2 regions of the Heliomicrobium undosum genome follow, and region 2 is predicted to be linked to the other one. Evidence: riboswitches for the same ligand, from Rfam matches in the RefSeq annotation. Region 2 holds a riboswitch; the other holds the start of a gene.
What was found. Region 2 has a riboswitch for cyclic di-AMP ahead of GTO91_RS03230 (cell wall hydrolase). Riboswitches for the same ligand answer to the same signal wherever they lie in the genome.

Region 1 (4,164 bases), on a different contig from region 2:
ACAGAAGAACCCCAGCCACGCATTCCCCGACGAAAAAGTTCCATTTTGTTTTTGAATGAAACAACCCCGCTCCGACCAAGCCGGAAGCGGGGTTGTTTCTTGGCGAGAATCAACGCACAATGAGGTCTTTCTTCCATCTTCAAAGATACACATACAGCAACGCCATCACCGCAATCACAGCGGTGATGCTGATGATGACTACCGAGGATTTGCGGATCACGGCGTATTCGATGCCCACCGCGCCGATGGTGGCGGCGGAGCCTTGCACGTATTTGATGCAGACGATTTAAGGAAGGCGGACCCAGAGGTTCATATCCTCATAACCGCCGGCGATATGACAGTTGTTGATCAGTCGTCCACAGAAGCGGTAGCCCAGTTTGAAAAAAGTCCGGTTGATTCCGTAGGAGCGAGCGCGGGCCAATGTGTAGAATCGAAAAGGCATCCAGTGAAGCATCAGCGGTTCAAGGCGACCGATCAGCCGCTCTGTCAGGGAGAGTCCGCGATAACCGTCAAGGGTGGCGCAGTCGGTGATTTCGCACCGCTGCCACCGCTTGTCGGGGTAAGCGGCCGCCATGCTGACCAGTTCTTCGCCGTCAAAGACACCGGCGAAGTGACAGCCCTTTTCCATGAGCCCGGCAATATAGCGCGGGTCGTCGACCGGTGTTGGATAGGACGCGAAGACGGCCTGCATCAGCCTGCTGATGGCGGGGCTGTCTACCGGTGAGAGATGTGCGACGCGCAATCCTTCCGGCAATGGGGACAGCGGGCGGACAGGCGCCTCCTGGATGTGGCGGAGCAGTATGTCCTCTTCAGCGATATATTCGGAACGGCCCCGTTCCGGCCGGAGATAGTGGGCCAGAATGACCGTCGGTTTGGCATAGGAATCTTCAGGGATACGGCCTTCTTCGACAAAACCCGAGGCCTGGAACTCAGCAACGTCCTTGTCAAAGGTCCAAAGCCAGATTTTTTCGAGGCCCTGTTCGCGCGCCAGGGAGATCCAGTGTTCGGCCAGGCGGGCGGGGTTGCTCACCCGAGGGTAGCCGTCGATGACCAGCCGTAGGTTGGTTTGATCTATCGTAAAGCCCGACAGGGCTGGAGCGCTCTCGGAAAGGAAGCGGGAATCGTTGGTTCGACAGGCGCGCATCAGTGCTTCACCACCCTTTCGACGGGGCGGTCGCCGGCGGTAGCCTCGCCGGCTTTGAGGCGGTTCAAGCGCCGTTTCTCCCGAAAGTTGTCCTGGGGAACGAGGCTTACCTTTTCTCCCCGGAACAGTTTGGCCAGGCCGGCGCGGCTGGCGTGCTTGGAGTGGCAGTGCTGTTCGCCGCAACGCTCGCAACTGCTTTGTTTGTCCTGGGGTTCCTGATAGACGGTGATGACACCCTCGTAATTGCGCAACACCACATGGTCTTCCGACTGCGAGATCAGGTAATTCGGCTGAAGGGGGATCTTGCCGCCGCCGCCCGGCGCGTCGACAACAAAGGTGGGGATGGCCAAACCGGAGGTGTGGCCGCGGAGCATCTCGATGATATGGATCCCCTTGCTGACAGGGGTGCGAAAATGTTCGATGCCGCGGGAGAGATCGCACTGGTATAGGTAGTAGGGACGGACACGCATGCGGACGAGCTTCTGGGCGAGTTGTTTGATCGTGATGGGGCAGTCGTTGACGCCTTTGAGCAGCACCGACTGGTTGCCCAGGGGCACCCCAGCGTCGGCGAGCATGGCGATGGCCCGCTCCGATTCCGCGGTGATCTCCCGGGGGTGGTTGAAATGAGTGTTCAGCCAGACGGGGTGGTGCTTGCGGAGGATGCTGACCAGTTCCGGCGTGATCCGCTGGGGCATGACCACCGGCGTCCTCGTGCCGATGCGGATGATCTCCACATGTGGGATTTGCCGGAGGGAGGAGAGCAGGAATTCGAGCATCTCGTCGCTGATGCAGAGGGCGTCGCCTCCGGACAGGAGCACGTCGCGGACCTCGGGATGGGAGCGGATGTAGTGGAGCGCCAGCATGAGGTCTTTTTTGCTGCGCGCCCGGTCCTGAGCGCCGGCGAAGCGACGGCGGGTGCAGTGACGGCAGTACATGGCGCACTGGTCTGTGACAAGCAGCAGGACTCGGTCCGGGTAGCGGTGGGTCAGGCCGGGAACAGGGGAGTCGCCCTCTTCGTGGAGCGGGTCTTCGAGATCGGCTGTCGATAGGGAGAGTTCATGGAGCGAGGGGATTGCTTGTTGGCCGATGGGGCAGTTGGGGTCCTCCAGGTTGATCAGAGAAAAGTAGTAGGGCGTGATGGCCATACGGAAGTGTTTCAGGCAGCGTTCCACGGCCAGCGCCGTTTCCGGGGCAAGTTCCATGCGGGCTTGCAGTGGGTCCAGTGAGTCGATGCGGTTGGCCATCTGCCAGCGCCAGTCATTCCATTGCTCAGTCGTGGCCTCGGGCCAGAATTGTTTGCTTATCGCAGTCATTTCCATCCTCCTTGTATTCAATTGAAAAAAGAGCAAAACAAAAGACTCACGCCGGTATCGCCAGCGTGAGTCTTCGTTTCCGTAAAGGGAGCAGAGGGTAGGGGAAGGGGGTTTATGGAACAATGCGGTGAAGGCATCTTCAAAAACAATAATAAAGCGCAATACAACCCCATCGGCGACAAAGCCAAAGGGTATTCTCTCCATAAGGCGCTTACGAAGTTAGCTGTCGGATTCGGGCCAGAGAGTCAGCCCTACCAGCAGATAAACTGCCGGATTCACCCCAAAAAGTTGGGTCCCCCGCTTCCACATCCTGTGGAACTCAGCGCTGGTCTATGAACTTTTCACTCTATAAGGATAACATAGAAAAAAAGGCGCGTAAACCCAATTCGGCCGAATTGGTTAATATTGCAATTCGGTGAAGCATGAGGGGCGCCTATATATGAAAGAATATCCGGTTGTTTTACTAATGGGGATAATTATATAATTTATTTATTGTTAGTTGCGAGAGCAATCATGACAGGCAGAACTTCCTTGTATGTAAGCCGAGATAGTCGATTATCCTTAATCGCTCTAAAAAACGCATTCACGAGGTGTTCGTGATAAAGCCTGAGTTCCGTTTTTTCCATCGTTCCAGAATCCGTTTTTGCCTACCGGATTGAAAAATTGGGCGACACAAGAAGAGGAGATGAGAAGATGCGGATTAAAAACAAGTTGATCGCCAGTTTCGTCGTCCTGACGGTTTTTTGCGCCGGTGTTCTCGGCGTCCTGGCCGGGATGAAAGCCGATGAGGCCCTTACACGGGCAGCCGCTAAAGACAGCGAACACATCACCGAATCGATCCAGAGCATGGTGGGGATCCGCCAGGCTGCGCTGGAAGAACAACTAAGGTTTAACATGAAAGAGGCCCAAACGGAATTGGCTGACTTTGGCGAAGTCCGCCTAGAGGTCGGTGAGCCCACGCAGGTGGGCAAGTACAACTTGCCGGCCCTGTATGCCGGCAATCAGCGGTTGACCCTGGATACGGCGTATGTGGACAAGCTCCAGGAAACGATCGGCGGGACGGCGACGGTCTTTTTGCTGCATGACAATGAACTGGTGCGGGTCAGCACGAACGTCCTCGACAAAGAGGGGAAGCGTTCCGTCGGGACCTCGATCAAGAGCGATTCGCCTGTGTACCAGTCGATCCTGCGCAAACAGCCCTTTCAGGGCCGCGCCTTTGTGGTCACAGGCTGGTACATCACAGGATATACCCCTTTGACGGACAAGCAGGGTAAAGTCTTGGGCGCCCTTTACGTGGGCGTCAAGGAACAGGATCCGATCCTGGAAAAAGCCGTCGCTGACATCAAAGTCGGCCAGAACGGCTATGCCTTTGTCATGGATACGGCAGGGGACTTTATCATTCATCCCACCTTGAAAGGCAAGAACGGCAACGACCTGCCCTTCATCCAGCAGATAATCAAAGAGAAGAACGGCAAGATGGAATACGATTATGAAGGAAAAAAGAAACTGTCCATCTTCCGTTACTTTGAGCCCTGGGACTGGTACATCGTTGCCAGCGTCAATGTGGATGACCTGCGCGCCGAAGCGGCCCGCTTGATTACGACGCTGATCATCGCAGGGCTGGTGATCGCCGGAATCGCGGTGGCTGTCTCGCTGACACTGGCCAACTCCCTCGTCAAACCCATTTACCGGCTGAAGGAATTCATG
Region 2 (4,164 bases):
GCCAGTGGTATTTGATCAGGACCTGCATAGCTTCCCGTGTCACGTTCTGGACGGAAAAGCCGAATTGGCGGTTGAAATTCTGGATAAAGACGGAGACAAGTTCAGGGATGTCCTCCTTGCGATCACGCAACGGCGGGATGAAGAGGCTGATCACGTTCAACCGGTTGTAGAGATCCTCCCGGAAGAGGTCTTTGCGGACCATCTCCTCAAGATGGCGGTTCGTTGAGACAATCAGCCGGACATCGGCGGTCACCGGGCCGTCGGGGCTGTCAACGAGGGGCAATTGCCCTTGCAGCAGCCGGATCAGCCGGGTTTGCGCAGGCAGGGGCATGTCGCCGATATCGGTGATGTGCAGCGTCCCCCGGTGGGCGAGGGCAAACTTGCCTGACGATGATGTCCCCGGCGCGTCGACAGCGCCGCCGAATAGTTCGATCTCGAGGGCTTCCGGTCCGATGCCGCTGCAACTGATCTGGATGAAGGGGCCCTCTTTTCGTTCCGACTCGATGTGGATGGCATGGGCCAGCAGTTGTTTGCCTGTGCCGCTCTCTCCCCGGAGCAGGACGATCGAATCGGTGCGGGCCACCCGCCGGGCCGTATCCTTGATCATCCGGATGGCGTAGCTGGCGCCGGCGACGGCGTCAAAGCTGTAGCGGGCGCCCCGGTACTTTTGCAGTTCCACCTTGTAGTAATGGAGTTCCTTTTGCAGGGAATTGATCTTCGAAGCCAGCGCATTCAGTTCGTTTACGTTTTTGAACATGATCTTGCCGACAGCCCCGACGACCTGGCCGTCTTTGACAATGGGGATGCGCATGGCGATGTAGTCATGGCCGCCGGTGCGCTGTAAATCCCCTACTTCGGCTTGTCCTGTCTGCAAAACGATATGCATGCGCGTCCCCTCGACCATGTCGGCCACATGGCGGCCCAGCAGATCGGACTCGCGAAAACCGAGGAAGTTGCAGTAGGCTTGATTGACCATGGTGATGATGCCCTCGGCGTTGACGACGATGATCCCGTCATAGGCGGCCTCCAGGATCGTCTCCAAGGTGCCCTTCAATTCCTTGACCCGGTTGAGTTCCTCCACAACGGACTCCAACTCGGTCACATCCTGAAAGATCGCCACGGCGCCGACGAGGCGCTGTTTGCGCAGGATGGGGGTCAGGTTGACGAAAAAGATCCGGTCCTGGTAATTAAGGCGCAGGCCAGTCAGGGGTTGGCCCGTTTGAATCGTCTCCCGGAGACGGCACTTGGGGACGACAGCCTCGAAGGGCATTCCGATGACGTCGCGGGCCTCTTTGCCAAAGGCGCGGGAGGCGGCCTTGTTGAAGACGCGCACCAGCCCCTCATGGTCAGTGGCGATGATGGGGTTGTGGGAAGCGTTGATGATGGCCACCCAATTGAATAGTTGGGTGACAATCTCATCCCGTTGTTGCACAAGGCACACCTCCTTTTCGCATTTTTCTGACATTTCTACATATTGGACGGTTTTCCTGCTCAAATGCCATATTCTTTGGACAGATCGTCAACATGGCTCTTACAGAGGCGTCGTACCTGGCAAACTGTCCAGGCCCTGCCGCTTCAGGAAAAATGATCGTCATGACAGTGCCTGTCCAGGCCGGTATAATTGCGGAGAACCAAAAAATAAAACGCCGAATCCCCAACCGGGGTACGGAGGAACCGCGGCCCTCACCGGGTCGTTCCGCAGCCGATTTCCGGCTGCGAGGGGTGAATCTTCTTCGGAAGAAGGCCAACCTTTCTGGCCTAACCCGTCAGCTAACTCCGAAGGCGCATGGAAAGGATGATCGTTTTCATGGTCTTCCGTCGTTCTTGGCTGCGCGCCGGGATGCTGTCGGCAGCTTTTACCCTCCTGCTCTGGGGAGGCGCCGCTGTAACACCGGCCCATGCCTGGCAGTACACGACCCAACCGGGGGACACCTTTTATTCACTGGGCCAGCGCTTCGGTCTTCCCTGGACGCTGATCCAGGGCGCCAACAAGGTGGAACCCAGCAACCTCTCGACCGGCAAAGTGCTGAACATTCCCGATGTCTTCACCTACACCGTCAAATCAGGCGACAGCCTTTTTCTCATCGCCAACCGCTTCAGTTCCGCCGATTGGGCGATTAAGGAACTGAACGGGATGACCGCCAACGATATTTATCCCGGTCAGGTCCTCAAGGTGCCTACGGGGATCGGCCGGCAAACGCAGACGGCAAGCAGCGGCGTCAGCCAGTCTGACGTGGACCTGTTGGCGCGGTTGATCGAGGCGGAGGCCTCCGGCGAGCCTTACGAAGGCAAAGTGGCCGTCGGCGCTGTGGTGCTCAACCGGACAAAAAGCGGAAAGTTCCCTTCCTCCATCTCCGGCGTTATCTATGATCCCTTGCAGTTCACGCCGGTGAGAAACGGCATGATCAACCGCCCTGCGAGCGCCCTCTCCCAAAAGGCGGCGCAGGACGCCCTGACTGGTTGGGATCCCTCCAAAGGCGCCCTCTTCTTCTTCAACCCCGGCAAGTCCTCTGATGGCTGGATGCGCCAGCGGGTGATCACCACTCAAATTGGCGGCCACCTCTTCGCCATGTAACCTCTTTTGCTTCGTCAAAGGGCATCAATCAAAACAATACGAAGGCCGTCCCGGAAGATTTTGCTCAACCGGGACGGCTTTTTCCATTCAGCACCGGATCAAGCAGTGGGAGTCGAGCCACTCGACGGGCGCTTCCAAGAGCGTTTCAATCAGAGAGGAACCGTATTTTAAAAGATAAGGGAAGATGTTGTAGACCCGTTCCTGTGGGGCGGTCGGCCAGAGGTGTAGTTCCAATTTGCGGAAGTGATTTCGCGTGTCCTGGCAGCGCTGGCGGTGCCGGTGTTCAACCTTCTGGCGCAAAAAGCGCGCTTGGGCGATGACGCGATCCAAATTCTCTTCGGCGAGTTTTTCCGTCTGCCGATCCCAACGGGCGATCCGTTCAACTGCCGGCAGGTAGGCCGACCGTACCCGCGATTCAAGTTCCTCGAAGAGCGCTTCGATGCCCAGTTCGTCCTGGGCTGCCAATTCTTCCTTCAACCGCCCTTCGAGTTCCGCCGGCACGTCGGCGAAGGAAAGGGCGTAGCGCTCAAGCAGTTTGTCGACAAAGCCCTCGATGATTGTAGCGCTAAGCCGGGGAACGATGGGCGGCATCTCCATGCCCATGGCGCTATAGACATCCCGGTAGGCGGCAAAGTAGGCGATCTCGCCGGGACCGGCCACATAGGCCGCCGTAGGCAGGAGGCGATCCTGGAGGAGCGGGCGCGTGACCACATTGGCTGAAAACAAGTCGGGCCGACGCCGCGCCAGATCGAGCAGTTCGTCGCGGCTGAAGGCGATTTCGGCGCCCCGGAGGCGGTAACCTCCGCCGTCATGAACGATGGCCAGCCGGCGGCCTTGATGAAAGTAAAAAAGGTTCGTCTCTTCCGGTCCCTTTTCGACCTGGGGCGTGTAGCCCAGTTCCCGGATCTGTTCGACGCCCCGGGATAGTCCTTCCCGTAGTGCCACTTCGTTTTCGAGAACACTGGCAAAGAAGGATGCGCATCCCGGCAGTTGCTTCAGGCCTGGGAGGAGCGGATCGAGGATGACGAGGCCGTAAGGACCCAACAGCCTGTGCAACAGGGCGGCGAAGTGCTCATGGGGCCCTGCGGGACTGGTCAGCAAACGATGCCAGGTTTCCTCCCATGGCGGCCTATGTTCGCTTTGGGGCAAAAGGGATAAAAAACCTTCGAGGGTTGCCGCCAGGTCCTCCGGCAGGGTGCGGTGGCCCACGGCAAAGCGGTCCTCTTCTGGGCGGCTGGTCACGGTGACAGGGACGGCTTTTTCCCCCTGAAGAAGTTCGATATGAGAGATCTCCTCAAAATCATGGTCCTCTGAGGCGACCCAGAAGACTGGGACAACAGGCCGACCGGTTTTTTCCTCCAACCGCTTGGCTAGGTTGATACAGGTGACGGCTTTGTAGACCGTGTACAGGGGACCAGTAAATAAGCCCGCCTGCTGACCTGTCACCACAGCAAGGCTATCCGCTTCGGCCAGGCGGCGCGCCTGGTCGGCGGCCCGGTTGAAGGCTCCCTCCAATCCCGCCAGTTCTGCCAACCGGCGTTGATACGCTTCCAGAAGAGCCGATAGTTCCGAGCGGGGATAGGGGTTTG

Region 1: linked by a shared signal. The riboswitch ahead of kamA (lysine 2,3-aminomutase) and the one ahead of GTO91_RS03230 (cell wall hydrolase) in region 2 are both predicted to bind cyclic di-AMP.

Annotation. Positions count from the first base shown of each region.
Region 1 is NZ_WXEY01000028.1:14,728-18,891, reverse strand. Features, by position in the region: gene GTO91_RS18515 (hypothetical protein) at 140-268, opposite strand; gene ablB (putative beta-lysine N-acetyltransferase) at 287-1,144, opposite strand; gene kamA (lysine 2,3-aminomutase) at 1,144-2,457, opposite strand; cyclic di-AMP (ydaO/yuaA leader) riboswitch at 2,651-2,792, opposite strand; gene GTO91_RS15925 (methyl-accepting chemotaxis protein) at 3,151-4,164, shown strand, end outside.
Region 2 is NZ_WXEY01000002.1:224,013-228,176, forward strand. Features, by position in the region: gene GTO91_RS03225 (sigma 54-interacting transcriptional regulator) at 1-1,432, opposite strand, end outside; cyclic di-AMP (ydaO/yuaA leader) riboswitch at 1,635-1,799, shown strand; gene GTO91_RS03230 (cell wall hydrolase) at 1,796-2,575, shown strand; gene bshC (bacillithiol biosynthesis cysteine-adding enzyme BshC) at 2,663-4,164, opposite strand, start outside.